3 regions of the Pseudarthrobacter sp. R1 genome follow, and region 3 is predicted to be linked to each of the others. Evidence: riboswitches for the same ligand, from Rfam matches in the RefSeq annotation. Region 3 holds a riboswitch; each other region holds the start of a gene.
What was found. Region 3 has a riboswitch for thiamine pyrophosphate ahead of M8J71_RS03430 (ECF transporter S component). Riboswitches for the same ligand answer to the same signal wherever they lie in the genome.
Positions count from the first base shown of each region.

Region 1: another riboswitch for thiamine pyrophosphate. It lies ahead of thiC (phosphomethylpyrimidine synthase ThiC); the one in region 3 lies ahead of M8J71_RS03430 (ECF transporter S component).
Region 2: another riboswitch for thiamine pyrophosphate. It lies ahead of M8J71_RS13865 (FAD-dependent oxidoreductase); the one in region 3 lies ahead of M8J71_RS03430 (ECF transporter S component).

Region 1 covers NZ_JAMKFI010000008.1:967,768-974,331, reverse strand. The annotation lists gene trmD (tRNA (guanosine(37)-N1)-methyltransferase TrmD) at 1-524, opposite strand, end outside; gene rimM (ribosome maturation factor RimM) at 525-1,070, opposite strand; gene M8J71_RS15310 (RNA-binding protein) at 1,176-1,418, opposite strand; gene rpsP (30S ribosomal protein S16) at 1,420-1,836, opposite strand; gene M8J71_RS15300 (hypothetical protein) at 2,041-2,481, opposite strand; gene M8J71_RS15295 (VOC family protein) at 2,577-3,452, opposite strand; gene M8J71_RS15290 (amidohydrolase family protein) at 3,559-4,641, opposite strand; TPP riboswitch at 4,718-4,825, shown strand; gene thiC (phosphomethylpyrimidine synthase ThiC) at 4,820-6,564, shown strand, end outside.
Region 2 covers NZ_JAMKFI010000008.1:643,759-650,322, forward strand. The annotation lists gene M8J71_RS13850 (DEAD/DEAH box helicase) at 1-1,213, opposite strand, end outside; gene M8J71_RS13855 (RNB domain-containing ribonuclease) at 1,501-2,988, opposite strand; gene thiE (thiamine phosphate synthase) at 3,049-3,786, opposite strand; TPP riboswitch at 3,814-3,932, shown strand; gene M8J71_RS13865 (FAD-dependent oxidoreductase) at 3,925-5,280, shown strand; gene thiS (sulfur carrier protein ThiS) at 5,277-5,513, shown strand; gene M8J71_RS13875 (thiazole synthase) at 5,518-6,327, shown strand; gene M8J71_RS13880 (4a-hydroxytetrahydrobiopterin dehydratase) at 6,373-6,564, shown strand, end outside.
Region 3 covers NZ_JAMKFI010000004.1:71,431-77,994, forward strand. The annotation lists gene M8J71_RS03410 (iron-containing redox enzyme family protein) at 1-113, opposite strand, end outside; gene M8J71_RS03415 (DUF4383 domain-containing protein) at 197-655, opposite strand; gene M8J71_RS03420 (hypothetical protein) at 777-986, opposite strand; gene M8J71_RS03425 (heme-degrading domain-containing protein) at 1,094-1,636, opposite strand; TPP riboswitch at 1,709-1,849, shown strand; gene M8J71_RS03430 (ECF transporter S component) at 1,915-2,538, shown strand; gene M8J71_RS03435 (ABC transporter ATP-binding protein) at 2,538-4,091, shown strand; gene M8J71_RS03440 (energy-coupling factor transporter transmembrane component T family protein) at 4,088-4,888, shown strand; gene M8J71_RS03445 (hypothetical protein) at 4,980-5,732, opposite strand; gene M8J71_RS03450 (UDP-N-acetylglucosamine 1-carboxyvinyltransferase) at 5,923-6,564, shown strand, end outside.

The DNA.
Region 1 (6,564 bases), on a different contig from region 3:
TCCTCCACCAGCGACTCGGGGTTGCCCACGACGCCGGGCAGGAGCCGGCCGATGGCCTCGACCATGGCCAGGACGGCGACTTCCCCACCGTTCAGGACGTAGTCGCCCAGGCTCACGGGGCGGACGATGAAGTGCTCGCGGGCCCACTCGATGACCCGCTCATCGATGCCCTCGTAACGTCCGCAGGCGAACGCGAGGTGCTCCTGTTCCGCCAACTCGTAGGCGAGGGCCTGGGTGAAGCGCTCCCCCGCCGGCGATGGAACGATCAGGACCGGCCTGCCTGCATCTTCCGAACGGTCGTCAGCGATGGATGAGAGCGCCTGCGCCCACGGCTCAGGCTTCATCACCATTCCGGCGCCGCCGCCGTAGGGCGTGTCATCCACTGTGCGGTGCTTGTCGGTGGTGAAGGTGCGGAGGTCGTGGACGCGCAGGTCCAGGATCCCGTCCTGGCGGGCCTTGCCGATCAGCGACAGTTCCAGCGGCGCCAGGTACTCCGGGAAGATGCTGACGACGTCGATCCGCATTTACGCTTTGCCTTCAGTTTCCGGGGCGCCGTCCTGGTCCGAGTTGAGCTCGAACAGGCCGTCCGGCGGGGTGAGGAGGATGAAGCCTTCCTCAACGTTGACCTCGGGCACGATCTGCTCGACGAAGGGAATGAGGATCTCTTCCCCCTCCGGGGTTTTGACCAGCAGCAGGTCCTGCACGGGCATGGTGTTGAGCGCGGCGACCTTCCCGACTACGCGGGAACCGACCCGTGCTTCCAGGCCAACCAGCTCGTGCTCGTACCAGCCTTCGTCGTCGTCCTCGTCCAGCTCTTCGGTTTCAATAAAGAGCTTGGCGCCGCGGAGGGTTTCCGCGTCATTGCGGGTTTCAATCCCGTCGAAGCCCAGCAGGAGGATGTCCTTGTTCCAGCGGGCGCTGTTGACAGTCAGCGGGCCGGAAGATGCCGGTTCAACCACAAATTCGGTGCCCGGCACAAACCGGTCCTCAGGGGCGTCGGTCAGGACCTGGACCGTAACTTCCCCGCGGATGCCGTGGGGTTTGCCGATTCGTGCCACCTGGAGCTGCATGTGTTCCTCTGTCTTGGATGTGGTTGGCGGTGTTCTGCTGAAAGCACTCCGGCCCCTCCACCATTGGTGGAGGGGCCGGAGCAAAAAACTGATGTTGCTGAGCGCTCAGCGGCGGCGGTCGGTGTCGACGACGTCGACCCTTACCGGTTCGCCGCCGGCCAGGGCTGCCACAACGGTGCGCAGCGCGCGTGCCGTGCGGCCCTGGCGGCCAATCACCCGTCCAAGGTCGTCCTGGTGGACCCGCACCTCGAGGGTGTCCCCGCGGCGGTTGCTCTTCGAGCTGACCTTGACGTCATCCGGGGAATCGACGATTCCCCGGACCAGGTGTTCCAGCGCTTCTGCCAGCAATTTACTCAGCCTCGGTGGTCTCTGCTTCGGCCGGTGCCTCGGCTGCGTCAGACTTGGATGCCTTCTTGGTGATGGCTTCCGGGATGATCACGGAACCCTTTTCCGGGGCAACGAAGGCTTCCTTCTGGGCCTTGGTCCTCAGGGTGCCTTCCTGGCCCGGGAGGCCCTTGAACTTCTGCCAGTCACCGGTGATCTTCAGGATCGCGGCAACCTGCTCGGACGGCTGGGCGCCGACGGACAGCCAGTACTGGGCACGCTCGGAGTTGACCTCGATGTATGAGGGCTCTTCGGTGGGGTGGTACTTGCCGATCTCCTCGATGGCGCGGCCGTCACGCTTGGTGCGTGAGTCTGCAACGACGATGCGGTAGTACGGTGCGCGCATTTTGCCAAAGCGCTTAAGGCGAATCTTTACGGCCACTTTTGTGGTCACTCCTGTTTCAGAAAAGGGGTGAACCCGGCGTTCTGCACCCGTGGGGCGGGCCGTACTTGCGGGTTCGAAGGACAGGATCCGGACGCGGAGAGAGGGGCCACGCAGATCGAGTACCTGTTTATTGTGCCAGATCAGCGCCGGGATTTCGACTTGACACAGCGGCGGCCGGAAGATGGCCCGGGGGCGGGCCGCTCAGGCGGACCAGACGTAGAGCCCCGTCCGTTCCGAATCGTCCACGCTGTTGGCCAGTTCAGCCAACTGCTGCACGTAGGTCCGCGCGCGGTCGGCATCGAAGGGCATGTCGTCCTGGGCTGCCCACTGCCCGGCAACGTCGTCCAGGATGTTGCCTTCGCCTTCGGTTTCGTACGAGAGCAGGTCCGCCAGGGCACGGACCATGGCCGGCGGGACGGCCAGCAGCGAATCGCTGGATACGTCCACCATGGTCAGTTCATAGTCGGCACCGCCGGCGTGCACGGCAGTTCCGGCGAGGTCTCCGAGCTGTTCAACTTCGAAATCACTGATCCCCGCGATCCGGACAGCCTGGCCGGCGGGTGCACTGCCGCCTTCGTCCAGGACGCCGGCGCGCTTGAGTGCGGCGTCGTGGGTGGCAACAAAGATCTCGGTGAAGCCCATGGGAAGTACCCTTCTTCCGTTTGACGGTGGTGCCGGCCGGGAGCAATGCCTGCCGCCCGGCCGTTCGGGTTCAGCCTAGTACGGGAACGCCCGGGTCAGCGGACCGCTACGCGGATCCGGTTGCGCCACGGATCCTCAAACCGCAGTTCCGCCCCGGTGTGGTGCGCCGGCAGGCCGGCGACCCTCAGCCGGTCCGCGAGCGCCCCGACGTCGTCTCCGGACGGCACCTCGATGAGCACCTCGCCGAGGCCGAGCGTGTCCTTGCGGGGACCGGCGCCGCGGCTGTTCCAGACATTCATGGCCATGTGGTGGTGGTAGCCGCCGGCCGAGACGAACAGGGCCTGCCCGTGCCAGCCTGCAGTCTTTTCAAACCCAAGGATTCCCACATAGAAGTCGCGGGCCGACTGGACGTCCCCCACCTGGAGGTGGACGTGGCCCACTCCCGCCACACTCCCGCGCTGGCGCTGAAGGGACTCTTCGGTGAGGTGCTGCTCGAGGTACCGCTGCGGTGGCAGGGCCAGGCTGTCCATCACCACGTCGGTGCCGTTCCAGGACCAGTTGCTGCGGGGCCGGTCCCAATAGAGCTCGATGCCGTTGCCTTCAGGATCAGTGAAGTAGAAGGCCTCGCTGACGAGGTGGTCCGCGCTGCCCGTGAAGGAGCGGGGTTCAAACCGGGCCGCGGTGGCGACGGTGGCGGCGAGGTCCGCCTGGTTCTCGAACAGCAGCGCGGTGTGGAAGAGGCCGGCTTCTCCCCTGCCCGGGAGGTTCAGGCCCGGAGCGGGCGCGAGGTGCACGAGCGGTTTTTGCAGCCGGCCGAGGTAGAGCCCGCCGTCCTGCTCGGCGACAACCTCAAGACCGAGGGCACGCTGGTAGTAATCCGTCATCACCTTCATGTCGCCCACCTTGAGCATCACGGTGCCCATGGCGAGGTCGGCAGGAAGAAGATCCTGGCTGGCGGCTTCTGCAGTCATTAGTAGCTCCCGGTGCTTGGGCCCTTCGGGTTACGGGCCTATGACTATTAAAATTACTTGAAGCTTCAATTTATTCCAAGTGTCTTCAAAATCAGGTCACCGCGGTTCAACGGATGACGCGCCCTCCCAGCACAACGTGTGCCAGTTCGCCGACAGTTGCCGGAGCCTGCCGCGGGTCCTCCCGGCACAGCACGACGTCGGCGCGGGCACCCTCCTGGAGTCCCTCGGCACCCAGCCACCTCCTCGCGGCCCAACAGGCAGCGTCGAGGGCAGCGGCCATTGGCAGGCCTGCGTGGTGAAGGGCAAGGATCTCATCGGCGATCCTGCCGTGCCGGATGACGCTCCCGGCATCGGTGCCGGCATAGATCTGCACCCCTGCTTCGTACGCCTCCAGCACCCGTTCCGCGCGGCGCTCCCACAGTGCCCGCATGTGGGCCGCGTACCGGGGGAACTTCGGCTCTGCCTGGGCGGCGATGTCCGGAAACGTGGCGATGTTGATGAGGGTGGGCACGATGGGAACGCCCTGCTCGACGAACCTGGGGAAGTGCCGTGGCAGGAGCCCGGTGGCATGTTCGATGCAGTCGATCCCCGCGTCCAGCATCTGGTCGAGGGTCTCTTCGCCAAAGCAGTGGGCGGTGATCCGGGCGCCTTCGTCGTGCACCGCCTGCACGGCGTCCCCGACGGCGGCGGCGGGAAACGACGGTGCCAGGTCACCGGCGCCGCGGTCGATCCAGTCCCCGACGAGCTTGACCCAGCCGTCACCGTCGCGGGCCTGCTTCCGGACAGCTTCCACCAGGCCGTCCGGTTCAACTTCCTCGGCGAAGCCCCGCAGATACCGCCGGGTCCGGGCAACATGCCTGCCGGCGCGGATGAGTACGGGGGCGTTCCGGCTGCCCTGAAGGAACCGCGTATCTGCAGGGGAACCTGCGTCCCGCGCCAGCAGTGTTCCAGCGTTCAGGTCGGTGCTGGCCTGTTCTTCCGCAACTGCTGCCTCCACTGCGCCACCGGGCCCGAGCCCGATGTGGCAGTGGGCATCCACGAACCCCGGCAGGACCCAGCCTTCCAGCACCCGGTCCGGCACCTGCTGCGGGCGCGTAAAGGTCAACAGCCCGTCAACGGACCATAGGCCACGACGCTCGCTGTCCGGCCCGGCAAGCACCGGGCCGCTGAATTCGATGATCTCCGGCATTGGACTCCTTTTCCCGCCAGTCAGGCTAGCACCGGCCATGTGACAAGCCCCTCCCGAAAGGCTGTGGTAGCTTTCTTCCTGACCACACGGGTGCCCCTGCAGGGGCTGAGATCGGGCTGACGCAGCCTGCGACCGTTGAACCTGTCCGGGTAATGCCGGCGAAGGAAGTGAGTAATCCTTGAGTACACCATTTACACCGTTGAATCCTGCCCACATTCCGTCAAGCGGGGCGGAAGGCGGCCAGGACCAGGCTTCTGTCACGCAGTCGCTGAAGTCCCAATCCCTGGCCTTTGTCCGCGATGAAGCAGCCGGGATACAGGTGCCCGTTACGGAGATAGCCCTGGCACCTTCACCCAACGGCGATTCCAACGGCCCGTTTCGCATCTACCGCACTGCCGGCCCCGGGAGCGACCCCGTCTGCGGCCTCAACCCTTTCCGCTCCGCATGGATAGAAGCGCGCGGCGACACGGAAACCTATGGCGGCCGTGGACGGAACCTGCTCGACGACGGCCGCTCGGCTGTCCGCCGCGGTGCCGCCAGCGCGGAGTGGAAGGGCCCCCGCCCGGTGCCCCGCCGCGCCGTCGGAGGCCGGACGGTGACGCAAATGCACTACGCGCGGCAGGGCGTCATCACCCCCGAAATGCGCTTCGTGGCACTGCGGGAGAACTGCGACGTGGAACTGGTGCGCAGCGAAGTGGCAGCCGGCCGGGCGATCATTCCGAACAACATCAATCATCCCGAGTCGGAACCCATGATCATCGGCAAGGCTTTCCTGGTAAAGATCAACGCCAACATCGGCAACTCGGCGGTCACCAGTTCCATCGCCGAAGAAGTGGACAAGCAGCAGTGGGCCACACAGTGGGGCGCAGACACCGTGATGGACCTTTCCACCGGCGACGACATCCACACCACCAGGGAATGGATCATCCGCAACTCGCCGGTTCCGATCGGCACCGTCCCCATCTACCAGGCCCTGGAGAAGGTCAACGGCGAAGCGAACGCGCTGACCTGGGAGATCTTCCGCGACACCGTCATTGAACAGTGCGAACAGGGCGTGGACTACATGACCATCCACGCCGGCGTCCTGCTCCGGTACGTTCCCCTGACCGCCAAACGGGTGACCGGTATCGTGTCCCGCGGCGGATCAATCATGGCCGGCTGGTGCCTTGCCCATCACCGGGAAAACTTCCTCTACACGCACTTCGACGAGCTCTGCGAAATCTTCGCACGGTACGACGTCGCGTTTTCATTGGGCGACGGCCTGCGGCCGGGGGCGACGGCCGATGCCAACGATGCAGCGCAATTCGCCGAACTGGACACACTCGCTGAACTGACGCGGCGTGCCTGGGAATACGACGTGCAGGTGATGGTGGAGGGCCCCGGCCACATTCCGTTCCACCTGGTCCGGGAGAACGTCGAACGCCAGCAGGAGCTGTGCAAGGGTGCGCCCTTCTACACTCTGGGCCCGCTTGTTACCGACGTGGCACCCGGGTACGACCACATCACCTCGGCCATTGGCGCCACGGAAATCGCCCGCTACGGCACCGCAATGCTGTGCTACGTCACCCCGAAGGAACACCTGGGCCTGCCCAACAAGGACGACGTCAAAACAGGGGTGATCACGTACAAGATCGCAGCGCACGCCGCAGACCTCGCCAAGGGCCACCCGGGAGCGCAGGAACGTGATGACGCGCTGTCCAAGGCACGCTTCGAGTTCCGCTGGCGGGACCAGTTCGCGTTGTCCCTGGACCCGGTGACCGCCGAGGCATTCCACGACGAAACCCTCCCCGCGGAACCTGCCAAGACAGCACATTTCTGTTCCATGTGCGGTCCCAAGTTCTGTTCCATGCGGATCAGCCAGGACATCCGGGACGAATACGGGTCAGCGGAGTCGCAGGCGGCGGTGGCGGACATGGCAGCCGG
Region 2 (6,564 bases), on a different contig from region 3:
TGTTGATGAGGCTCCAGCGCGGCATGTCATCCCAGTCCACGAAGGTCACCGCGGTGCCCTTGTTGCCGGCCCGGCCGGTGCGGCCAACGCGGTGCAGGTAGATCTTCTCGTCTTCCACGCACTGGTAGTTGATGACGTGGGTGACGTCATCAACGTCGATGCCGCGCGCGGCGACGTCGGTAGCCACCAGGACGTCCACCTTGTTATTGCGGAAGGCGCGCAGTGCCTGTTCACGGGCGCCTTGGCCCAGGTCGCCGTGGATGGCGGCAGCTGCGAAGCCGCGGTCCACAAGCTCCTCGGCCACCTTTGCGGCGGTGCGCTTTGTCTTGGTGAAGATAATGGTGCGGCCGCGGCCACGCGCCTGGAGGATGCGGGCCACAACTTCGGTCTTGTCCATGCTGTGGGCACGGTAGATCAGCTGCCGGATATCGCGCTTGGTGAGGCCCTCGTCGTCGGGATCTGCGGCGCGGATGTGCGTGGGCTGCGTCATGTAGCGGCGGGCCATCGCAATGACGGGCCCGGGCATGGTGGCGGAGAACAGCAGGGTCTGGCGTACTGGCGGCGTACCGGCAATGAGGGTTTCGACGTCCGGCAGGAAGCCGAGGTCCAGCATCTCGTCAGCTTCGTCCAGGATGACGATTTTGACGTTCTTCAGGCTCAGGTGCTTCTGCTTGTAAAGGTCGATGAGGCGGCCGGGTGTTCCCACCACGATCTCCACGCCCTTCTTCAGCGCCTCCACCTGCGGCTCGTAGGCACGGCCGCCGTAGATGGTGGTGATGCGGGCGTTGCGCTTGCGGGACGCCGTCTGCAGGTCATTGGCCACCTGCACGGCGAGTTCGCGCGTAGGGACGATGACCAGGGCCTGCGGGGCGCCGGGAACCGGGAGCTTGTCGTAGCCGGGGTCGTCCTGGCCCACCACCCGCTGGAGGGCAGGGATGCCGAAACCGAGCGTCTTGCCCGTACCGGTCTTGGCCTGGCCGATGATGTCGTGGCCGGACAGGGCCACCGGCAGGGTCATGGCCTGGATGGGGAACGGGTGGGTGATCCCGGCGTCGGCCAGGGATTCCACGATATCAGCCCGGACGTTGTAGTCCGCGAAGGACTTCTCCGCGATTTCGTGGGGCTTCTCGTCCGAGATAATGGTTTCTTCCGGCTCGATGGTCTCGGTGCCGGTCTCGTCGGTCAGAAGCTGGTGGGTATGCAATTCACTCACAGTGGAGTTTCCTTATTCATTTGGGCAATGGCGCTGCCTGCTCAACGGGCCGGCCAAAGGCTGTTCCGGAGCACGCTCGGGCGCACAAGCAATTCCAGTGGAAGCCGATCGCGGGCTATCTAAATGCTGGCACTGGTGACCAACGGGTGTATCTCAAGATCGCGTAGGGGCGGGCTTGTTGGTTTCAAATCAAGGAAATCAACGACCGGGCATCCATATCTACCTCTTCAGTCTAGCCGCAGGCGGCCCGAATCCCGGCTTTCACGGCCGGGTGGCCCCTTGCGGCGTTACTCAACGAGTTCGAAATGGACTTCCCGCGTGACGATATCCGAGGAGACCAGGCGGACCCGGACCTTCGTTCCGGACACCAGTTCCCCGGCGCAGCGGGCGGTCGCAGCGGGGTCTGCAATCTGGATGATTCCCGAACTGCCGTTGCCGTTGCCGTTCTTTCCGTTGCCGTTGCCGTTTTTGCCGTTTTCCTTTTGTGGCTTGGACCCGGAGATCACGATTGCGTCGAATTCCTGCCCGATGTGGTTAACCAGCAAGGCAGCCTCCACAGTGTCCAGGGCCATGCGCTCCATCCGTGATGCCAGCTGGTCGGACCCGGCCATGATCTCAGGCAGGGACTGAAGCGCCTCCCGTGCCCAGGCCGGTACATTGCCGCCATTACTCAAGGCCTCGCAGATCACCAGGACAAAACGGTCCACGAGGCGGCGCAGAGGAGCGGTGGTATGGGCATAGGCGGCGCCAATGGCGGACTGGACTGCGTCCTCCGGGACGGAACCGTCAAAAGCCGTATAGGCAGCGCCGCGGAACAGCATGCCGGCCGAGTGCAGGATGGCAAGCTGGCGGGGATCGGTGGAGTCGAGGCTGCGCAGGTATTCGCCGTAGCTGACCTCGCCGTCCCAGGGCTTGCCAAGGGCCTCCGTCTGAAGCCGGAAATGGTTCAGGGAGCGCTCGTCCGGGGACGGCATGGTCCGCAGGATGCCCACCTTCCCCGCCAGCATCAGGCCCGCCGCGGCCATTCCGGTCATGAGGGAAATCTGCGCGTTCCAGTCCTCCACCGGAAGCTGGGGAGCGGCGGCAATCCGGTAGCCGCCGTCGGGAAGCTGGACGATCTCCTGTTCCGGCATGTTCAGGCTGGCGCCGCCGCGGGCCCGTTCCAACTCCACGCGCTTGAGCCCCACTTCCTTAAGGAGCTGCAGCACAGGGGAGGCGGTACCGGCGTCGAGCTCCGCCTGCACGCCTTTATAGCTGAGCTTCGCGCGGCTGCGCATCCGGGCCCGCTTTACGGCCACGGACGTCACCTCGGCGGCGCTGTCCAGGCGGAAGTCCCAGACGAACGCCGAGCAGTCCTGCCCGGGAAGGAGGCTCCCGGCCTGTTCGCTGATGACTTCCGGATGCAGCGGGATCCGGCCGTCGGGGGCATAGAACGTCTGGCCCCGGCGGCGCGTTTCAGCGTCCAGGGGCCCGCCGGGGGCCACAAACGCGGGCACATCGGCGATAGCGTACAGCACGTGGTAGCCGTCGCCGTCGGCTTCAATAAACAGCGCCTGGTCCAGGTCGGTGGACGACGCCGGATCGATGGTGATGAATTCGACGCCGGTGAGGTCGTAAGTAGGGAGCTGCAGGGATTCGACTGCCGCTTTCGCGTCAGCCACCGCCTCCTCGGGGTAGGTGCCCGGCAGCTCCAGCTCGGTCCTCAGGGCACTCAGCGCTTCCTCAAGCGCGTTGTTGTGCTCGTGGACGTTGGGGGCCAGCCGATGGTGTGACACGAAAATCAGCCTAGCCGGAATTGGGGCCATAGTGCAGGCATCGGGCCCGGAGCGGCGTTGTCAGGAGTTTGGGGCATCCAGGGCGGCGAGCAGTGCAGCAGCGGCGGCTGCTGGATCGCCCGCTTCCGTAATGGCCCGGACCACCACTATCCTGCGTGCGCCTGCGTCCACCACCTGCTCCACGTTGCCATGGTCAATGCCGCCGATCGCGAACCAGGGAACACCGCCGTCGGACTGCCCTTCCTGCTCCGCCGGCCGGGCAGCTTCGGCGGCATACTTCACCAGCTCCAGTCCCACTGCTGCCCGCCCCGGTTTGGTGGGGGTTGCCCACACTGGTCCCACGCAGAAGTAGTCCAGCCCGGCGGGGCGGGCGGCCGCACCGAGCGCCGCGTCCACCTGGGCCGGGGTGTGGCTGGACAGGCCGATGGCGGCGTTGCCGTTCAGCAGGGTGCGTGCAGCGTCCAGGGGCAGGTCCTTTTGGCCGATGTGGAAGACAGGTGCCCCGGACAGCACCGCGATGTCGGCACGGTCGTTGACAGCCCAGAGCCGGCCGTGCCGCTCTGCCGCTTCCTTGAGCACCGCCAGGAGTTCCAGCTCCTCTGCTGCCTCGATGGTCTTGTCGCGCAGCTGGATGATGTCCACCCCGCCGGCGAACGCTGCGTCCACAAACTGGTCGAAGTCGCCGCGGTCCCTGCGGGCGTCGGTGCAGAGGTAGAGGCGGGCGGCGTTGACGCCGTTGCTGATCTTGGCGCTGCTGAGGACGTCGGTGCCGGCGGCAGGGGTGTGGGACACATTCATGGGGGAAAGCCTAGTTCCTCTACACTGGCCTCGTACTGCGGGAGCCCGCGGCAGCTGTCACAAAGCGCCGGGCTGAGAGGGCGTCAGAGCCGACCGCTTGACCTGATCCGGCTAATACCGGCGTAGGGAAGGAGACAGATGGGCGCAGCATCAGAGCCCCCGACCGTGGACGCGGCCGACACCATCCATGCTGATGTGGCGGTGATCGGCGGCGGCGTGATCGGCCACGGTATCGCGTGGGAGGCGAAGCGTTCCGGCCGTTCCGTGGTGGTGATCGATGACGCACCGGGTTCGGGGGCCAGCTGGGCGGCCGCCGGGATGCTTGCCCCGGTGAGCGAGCTGCACTACCAGGAGGAGGATCTCCTGGAATTCATGCTGGATGCCTCGGCCCGCTGGCCGGCTTTTGCCGCCGGCCTCACCGAAGCGTCGGGAACAGATCCGGGATACATTACGACGCCGACCCTCGCCGTGGGTGCCGACGCCGCCGACCGCCGCGCCCTGATGGACCTCCGCGCCGTTCAGCAGGCCAGCGGCCTGTCCGTAGAGCCGCTGACCGTCCGGGACGCGCGACAGCGGGAACCCCTGCTCAGCCCGGGGATCGCCTGCGCCCTGGACACTCCGGCCGACCACCAGGTGGACCCGCGGCTGTTGGTGGCGTGCCTGCAGGCCGCCTTGGCTCATGGCACGGATGGCGGACGCGGGGACAGAGACAAAGGTGCGGGACGCGGCACTGCGGCAGCCGGCTTCGTCGGCGGTATTGCGGTAGCGGCCAAGGCAACCGGGCTGCTGTGGCGCGGGGGAGCTGTTGCCGGCGTGCGCCTGGCGGACGGGGGAACCGTGCTGGCCGCCGAAACAGTGGTGGCGAACGGGCTGCACGCGGCAGCTCTTGAAGAGCTGCCGCCAGGGCTGAACCTGCCACTGCGGCCCGTCCATGGGGACATCCTGCGCCTGGCAGTGCCCCGGCACCTGCAGCCCCTGGTGACGTCCACGGTCCGCGGGCTGGTGCACGGCGTTCCGGTCTACATCGTTCCCCGCAGGGACGGCACGGTGGTGATCGGGGCAACGCAGCGTGAGGATGCGCTGTCCGGCACGGACGCCGTTTCCGCCGGTGGCGTGTACCAGCTCCTCCGCGACGCGCAGGTACTGGTTCCCGCCGTCGCCGAACTCGAACTGCTGGAATGCACAGCGCGCGCCCGTCCCGCAACGCCCGACAACGCGCCGCTGCTGGGGCGGGTTCCCGCCCCGGAGGCAGCGGCCGACGGGGAGCGCGGGTACGTTTCCGGGCTCATCATCGCCACCGGGTTCTTCCGGCACGGAGTCCTGCTGACGCCGGCCGCAGCCGCCGTCTGCCGGGACCTGCTGGACGGCCGCGAGGACCCCCGATGGGCGGCCTTCAGCCCGGGCCGCTTTACGACGAGGGCAGGCGCCCGCTTAACCACCGGCTCACCCACCAACCACTTCCGCCACACATCGCCCACGAAGGAATCAGCATGAACATCACCTTGAACGGAACCCGGCACCCCGTCCCTGACGGCGCCTCCATCACCGTGCTCGTCAGCCAGGTCACCGGCCGCCCCCTGGCCGCCAACGGGCAGGCAACCGACGGCCAAAAGCTTGGTGTGGCCGTAGCCCACAATTCCGAGGTTGTACCGCGCAGCCAGTGGTTTACCACCGCGCTCGCGGACGGCGACGAGGTCGAACTCGTCACGGCTGTGCAGGGAGGCTGACACCATGACCGAAACCATCACCACTCCAAGCGTGGCGGGCCTCGATGATCCGCTGGTCATTGACGGCGTCACCCTGGCATCCCGGCTCATCATGGGCACCGGCGGCGCGCCCAGCCTGGACGGCCTCGGGGCTGCCCTCCTGGCCTCCGGCACCGGGCTGACCACGGTGGCAATGCGGCGGTATTCCACAGCCGAGACAGGTTCGCTCTTCCAGCTGCTCGTGGATCACGGCATCCGCGTGCTGCCCAACACGGCAGGCTGCTTCACTGCCAGGGATGCCGTGCTGACGGCGGAACTGGCCCGTGAGGCACTGGAAACCGACTGGGTGAAGCTGGAAGTCATAGCTGACGAACAGACCCTGCTGCCGGACGCCGTCGAACTGGTGGACGCCACGGAACAACTGGTCAACAGGGGCTTCAAGGTTTTCGCCTACACCAACGACGATCCCGTCCTGGCGCTCCGGCTTGAGAACCTTGGGGCCACCGCAGTGATGCCGCTCGGGGCGCCTATCGGCACCGGGCTGGGCATCCTTAACCCGCACAACATCGAGCTGATCGTCTCCCGCGCCTCGGTTCCGGTGGTCCTGGACGCCGGCATCGGTACCGCCTCGGACGCGGCCCTGGCCATGGAGCTGGGGTGCGACGCCGTGCTGCTGGCTACCGCCGTAACCCGGGCGCAGAATCCTGCCTTGATGGGAGAGGCCTTCAAACATGCGGTCATCGCCGGTAGGCTGGCGAAAGCGGCGGGCAGGATCCCGCGCCGCGAACACGCACTGGCGTCGTCGGCCATGGAGGGCCGGGCAGAGTTCCTGTAGCCCGCTCCCGGTGCCGCTCCGCCAGCCATAAGGTGAGGAGCAGCCATGGCCGGCAAGGACATTCTTTCTCCCGAGCGGCTCGAGGACGCACTGGCCGTCCTGACCGACTGGCGGTACAGCCAAGGTGCGCTGGTGACGGTGTACAAGGTGCCGACGGCGGCTGCCGCACTTGAGCTGATTGCCGCCGTCGGACGCCTTGCCGAGGAACAGAACCACCACCCGGACCTGGACTGGCGG
Region 3 (6,564 bases):
ACGAGCCGGCGCAGTTCTTCGACGCGCGTGGTGGCGTCGTCCTTGCCGGCGGTGAAGGACAGGGCAGTGAACAGTGCGCTGCTGAGGGGACCTCGGGCTTCCGGGATTTTCATGATGCTCCTTGTGGGTGGCAGCGGTACTGCCGGGGCTGCCTGTGCTGCGGGCGTCGACGGCGGTTTCGGTTTGGCGGGGCGGGTCACGTCCGGGGCGGCGTTTTCGGGGTGGTCCGCGGTGACAGCAGGATGGCCAGGATGATCATGCCCAGGCCCAAGGCCAGGTGCAGCCAATTGTCGGCGCCGTTGAGGGGGACAAAGTTGGCGGGGGTTTGATCACCCACCAACAGTCCGTACAGCCAGAGGACCAGGTAGACAACGCCCCCGTAGATGAGGAAGCTCCTTGCCTGCTGGTGGGTCCGGGCCAGCAGCAGCCCCGCCGCCCCGAAGGCCGCGTGCACGATGTTGTGCAGGATGGACACCTGGAAGACTCCCAACAGCAAGGCGCCGGAGCCGTGTCCGGCCATGCCCAGGGCTTCATAATTACTGGTAATCCCGGGGACGAACCCCAGGACACCCACCAGGAGGAAGAGGGCGCCCGTTGCAAGCGCTGCCTTCTGCAGGCCGGTCCTTGCTCCGGTGGCCCGGGTGCTGACTGTCATTGTCCTGTCTCCTCAAAAGCCGGGAGACAACATAGTAAGCATGGTTACTAATAAAAGCTAAGTACACTTCTCATCTGCTGGTCGGCCGGCATGCGGCAACCCCGGCAACCGGTGGTGGTGCTCACCCCTCCGAGGTACTCCACAGATAGGGGTTGGCATGGTGTCCGCCGCGGCGGCCGTGCTCGTACCCTTGCTGCCAGGCCTTCCCGACGGCGGACACAAGTTCCGCCAGCAGGGGATAGTAGGGGTGGTCCGGGCCGATATAGATCATTTCCTCGGCGGCCTTGTCCACCGCCGCGCGCACTTGGTTTTCGGCTGCAGGACCGATCATGGCGTCCTCCTGTTTGGAACTCCGGCCGCTCGCCTTGAATGTACTCCCGGCATTCGTGAGGAGTCCATAGTCCGCGTTGATGCTGCAGTCAGTCCGCCGACTCGAAGTCAGTCCGCACGCATGGAACCAAGGATCTCGCGCAGGGCCTGTACCACCAGGTCATGGTCCTGCACCTGGGGAAGCCCTGAGACAGTCACTGTTGCGACTGCGCCCACCCCCGTGACGTACACCGGGAAGGACCCGCCGTGCGCCGCATACCGGCTCTGATCGAACCAGGCGTTGTCCTCGATCCGTCCGCCCTTGAGCCGGGCGCGCAGCCCCACCAGGAGGGAAGGCACCTCGTACCGTGCGGCCGTGCGCTGCTTCCCACGGATCCAGTGCTCGTTGTCCGGCGTGGCGCCGGGCAGCGCCACATGGAACAGGACCTGTTCACCCTTGGTGATGTCAATCGCGATGGGAAACTGGCCCTCCTTGCCCAGCTCCACAAGCAGCAACCCAAGGTTCAGTGCATCGTCCAGCGAGAAGCCGGGAAACTGGAGCTCGTGGATTTCGCCTTCGATCCGGGCGATGAGCGCTTGCAGGGATCCTTCCTGCTGGATGGCATCGGAATCCGGATCGAACTCGGTCACATGCTGGGAATTGGCAGTCATGGCCCACAATCTACCCCTCCTCCGGTGTAAACTGGACCCCGCCCACAAGGGCGATTATTTACCGACAGAATCATTCAACGACAGGGGAGCGCCGCCGTCGGGCATCACTGGCCATGCCAGGGACCGCAGGTGGGCGCTGAGAGTGCGGATAGCCGCAGACCCTCGAACCTGATCCGGTTAGTACCGGCGCAAGGGAGTCGAGTTCTCGAAGTGTGCGGCAACGGCGGCAGCGCCGGTTGAAGTATCCACTTTCCCCTCCTGTTCCTCAGGAGGATCGCATGGCAACGACAGCAATCAAGAAGACCACCGGCAAGTCCTGGCGCGTTGTGGACATCGTGGTGGCAGCCCTCATCGCCATCGCCGGCGGCGTTATTTTCTGGGCCTGGTCGCAAGGCGCAGCCGCAGTCTCGGCACCTATGAACGCCGTTTATCCGCCGCTTACCGGCTTGTTGGCGGGCGGCTGGATGATCCCCGCGGTGCTGGGCATGCTCATCATCCGCAAGCCGGGCGCCGCACTGTTCTGCGAGACCGTGGCCGCCACCGGCGAACTGCTCATGGGCTCGCAGTACGGCGCCTCGGTGCTGTTCTCCGGGTTTGTCCAGGGCCTGGGCGCCGAGATCATCTTCGCGATCTTCGTGTACCGGAAGTTCAACCTGCCGGTATCCCTGCTCGCCGGCGCCGCTGCCGGACTTTTCTGCGGCCTGAACGATTCCTTCGCGCCCTGGGGCTGGAACATCGCCTACTCCAGCGGGGACAAGCTGGCCTACATCATCTTCACTGCCATTTCCGGCGCCGTCATCGCAGGAGCCCTGTCCTGGATCGCCACCCGCGGCCTGGCGAGGACCGGCGTCCTGAGCTCCTTTGCGTCACGCAAGGCAGCATCGGAGCCCGTCTTCTCCTGATGACTGCTCCTTCCCTCCACGGCTCTGCGGTGGCGGCGCGGCCGGCTGCGGTCACCGCCCGCGGCTGGGGCTGGCGGCACGCCGGGCGGTCCAAGCCGGCCGTCCGCGCCCTCGACCTGGACATCCAGCCGGGTGAACGCGTCCTGCTGCTGGGCCCGTCCGGCGCAGGCAAGTCCACGCTCCTCCACGCGCTGGCCGGGGTGCTGGGGGATGCCCATGACGACGACGCCGAGGCCGGCGATTCCGATGAGTCCGGTTCGCTGCTGATCGACGGCGCCTCCCCCCGGGAGCAGCGCGGCCGGGCCGGGCTGATGCAGCAGGACCCGGAGACCCAGGTTGTCCTCTCGCGCGTAGGTGACGACGTCGCCTTCGGCGCCGAGAACCTCGCCGTGCCCCGCGGTGACATCTGGGCCCGCGTGCATGAGGCGCTGGACGACGTCGGGCTTTCCCACCTGCCGCTGGACCATCCGACGTCGGCACTGTCCGGCGGGCAGAAGCAGCGCCTTGCGTTGGCGGGCATCCTTGCCATGCGGCCGGGGCTGATCCTCCTCGATGAGCCAACCGCCAACCTGGACCCTGCCGGGGTGGTGGAGGTGCGCGACGCCGTGGGCCGCTGCCTCGGCAAAACCGGGGCAACGTTGGTGGTGGTGGAGCACCGCGTGGCCGTGTGGAAGGACCTGGTTGACCGGATTGTGGTGCTGCAGCCCGGCTCGTCAACCGATTCCGGCGTGCTGTTGGACGGGCCGCCGGATCAGGTCCTCAGCGAAGCCCGGAGCATGCTGATCGCGGCCGGAGTCTGGGTGCCCGGCTACGTCCCGCCGACGCGTCCCCGTGCTGCCGGTTCGGTTCCCGGGACTGGCGACCTGCTGCTTGCCGCCGAGGAGCTGGCGGTGTCCCGTGAACGTCCGCGCCGCAAGGGCTTCCGGAAAGTGCCGCCCGTGCCGGTGCAGCAGGGCATTTCCGCGCAGGTCCGGGCCGGGCAGGCGCTGGCCGTCACCGGTCCGAACGGCGCGGGAAAATCGACGTTCGCGCTGACCCTCGCGGGGCTGCTGGAGCCCGTTGACGGCAAGGTTTCCGCCACGCTGGCGCTCAGCCGGGGAGCTGGGATTGACCCTTACCAGTGGAAGGCCGAGCAGCTGATTGAGCGGGTGGGTACGGTGTTCCAGGAGCCTGAGCACCAGTTCGTCACGGGGAAAGTACTGGACGAACTGCTGTTCGGCCCACGGCACCTGGGCCACGGGGAGGAGCGGGTGGATGAACTGCTGGAGCGGCTCCGGCTCACGGGACTCGTTGACGCCAACCCGTATACCCTTTCGGGCGGCGAGAAACGGCGGCTCTCCGTAGCCACGGTCCTGGCCGCGCATCCCCAGGTCCTGGTCCTGGACGAGCCCACGTTCGGGCAGGACGCCAATACTTGGGCTGAGCTGGCATCCTTCCTGTCCGAGCTCCTGGACGCGGGCACGGCCGTAGTGTCCGTGACCCATGATGCCGAGTTCACGGCAGCGCTGGGCGGAACGGAACTGCGGCTGGCAGCTGTGGCGGTGGCGCAATGAGGCAGGAGCTGAACCTGCGCGGCAACCGCGCCTTGCTGACCCGTGCCAATCCGCTGAGCAAGTTCGCTGCCGTCTTCCTGATCACCGCAGTGCTGGCGCTGTCCATTGACTGGGTGTCCGCCTCGGTGGCGCTGGTCTTTGAGTTCCTGCTGTTCCCTTTGGCGGGCCTCACCCTGACCCTGCTGTGGCAGCGGGGCTGGCCGCTCATCATTGCCGCCGCCGTGGGAGGCTGGAGCACCTCCATCCTGGCGCCGGACAGCGGAAAGACGCTTATCGACGTCGGCATCTGGACCATGAGCGAAGGCTCGCTGGAGCTGGGGGCCGGGTTTATGCTGCGGGGGCTGGCGATTGCGCTGCCGGCGGTCCTGTTGATGAGCTGCACCGATCCCACGGACCTGGCCGATGCGCTGGCGCAGAAGGCACGCCTTCCGCACCGGTTCGTACTGGGGACCTTGGCCGCCATGCGGCTCGTGGGGCTGATGGCCGAGGAATGGCAGACCATCGGCATGGCCCGCCGTGCCCGCGGCGTCGGCTCCCGCGGTAATGCCCGCCAGCGGCTGAAGGCGACGCTGGGGCAGAGCTTTGGCCTGCTGGTTCAGGCCATCCGGCGTGCTTCCCGGCTTGCCGTCACCATGGAGGCACGCGGCTTCGGCGGCGGAAAGCGGACCTGGGCACGGGAATCCACGTACACCGCCCTCGACCTCTGGGTGCTGGCTGCCGGGATGCTGATGGCCGCTGCAGCGTTTGTTGCCGCCATATGGGCGGGGACATGGAACATGGTGTGGCTGGGGAGCTGACTGCCCACACGTCTGCTGATTCAGCCGCAGGAGTGGTTGTAGTCGAAGTTTCCCGTCACGAACTGGGTGAGCGTGACGTCGCCGCCTGCGGTCAGCGGGGGCCCGCGCAATTCGCTTTGGCTCCTGTTACGGCGCGCGCCCCCGCCAGCCAGCTCGGCAGCGAGTACAGGTTGCTTGAGCTGCTGACGGTTCCCACAATCCGGCTCCATTGAAGGCCGGTTGAGTAGATCCCCACACCCTTGACGTCGATGCTGTGGAAGAAGTCCGTCATGCCCTCCAGGACTGCGCGGTTGGCATCCTTGTCCGTGGACCAGGAGTTTTCGGTTTCCACATCCAGCCACCAGACGTAGTCGGAGGGATTGCTAATTCCACGGATGTAAGCGTCGTCCCAGGCCTTGGCGTAGCCGTATATGTAGGCGCACGCCGTGCCGTAGTCCCTTTCCTCACAGGAGCCGTAGGGGTTATGGACGGCCGATCCTATCGGGTACTCGTTGCTGGAGGGCCACCACGAGCCGCTTGTTCCCGGGTTGGCGGTGTTCACGTAAAGGGACACCTCGGGCTGGGCCGAATGGCCGGATGAGGCAGCAGCCCACTCGAGCTGTTTTCGCAGGCAAGGATTGGTGTTGTTGGCCAACCCGTTATTGACGCCGACGATGCCAAAAGCCTGGCCGGTGGGAAGGTCCTTGCGGCATTGGGGCCAGGAGACGTCGTTGCCAAGTGTTGACTGTGTGCCTTCCCCTGGCGACGGCACTGCGGAGGCCGGCCAGGCGGGGACCAGGAGCACGACGGCGAAGATCAGGCCGGCAAGTGTGGCTGCCGCCCGGGGGCCTCGTTTCCGGCGCATCAGCACCTCCGTCGTCGTCGAAGGAAGAGGTTTTATCCAGTCTCCTCCGGCCGAGCAGGCAGGGTCAATAACAGGCAGGACCGGAGGAGGGGGCACGTTTTCTATCGCATGTAGTGGGTAAACGTTCTCCGCTCCGAGTGTTATCAGTCGATATCTGCTGGCGCTAACTCATTTATGATATATTTTCGGCATGACGCAGGAAACTACGGAACACGTTGCCGCCATGCTCCGGGATGCCCGGGGCGAGAAAGGCTGGACGCAGGGCCAGCTGGCCGCAGAACTCGGAACCAGCCAGAGCGCCATTGCACGGATGGAGCAGGGCAAACAGAATTTGAGCCTGAAAATGATCCAGCGGCTTGAGACCATCTTTGGCCGAAGCATCGTCAATGTGGGCAAACCGCAGATGACACACCTTCGGGTGGAGGGCGGGCACCCGCTGTCAGGAGCCGTGGACGTCAACAGCAGCAAGAACGCCGGTGTCGCACTGCTGTGTGCGAGCCTCATTAACCGTGGGACAACCATTCTTCGCCGCCTTGCGCGGATTGAAGAAGTAAACCGCATCGTCGAGGTGCTTAGCAGCATTGGGGTCGAGTGCACCTGGCTCAATGATACCGACCTCCAGCTCCGCAGGCCGGCCGTCCTTGACCTCGCATCGATGGACGTGGAAGCCGCCCGCCGCACGCGCAGTGTCATCATGCTGCTGGGGCCGCTGCTGGACGAAACCTCGCAGTACCGCCTTCCATACGCGGGTGGCTGTGACCTGGGCACGCGCACGGTAGAGCCACACATGCAGGCGCTGCGCCAGTTCGGCCTCGCAGTGGAGGCGACGGCC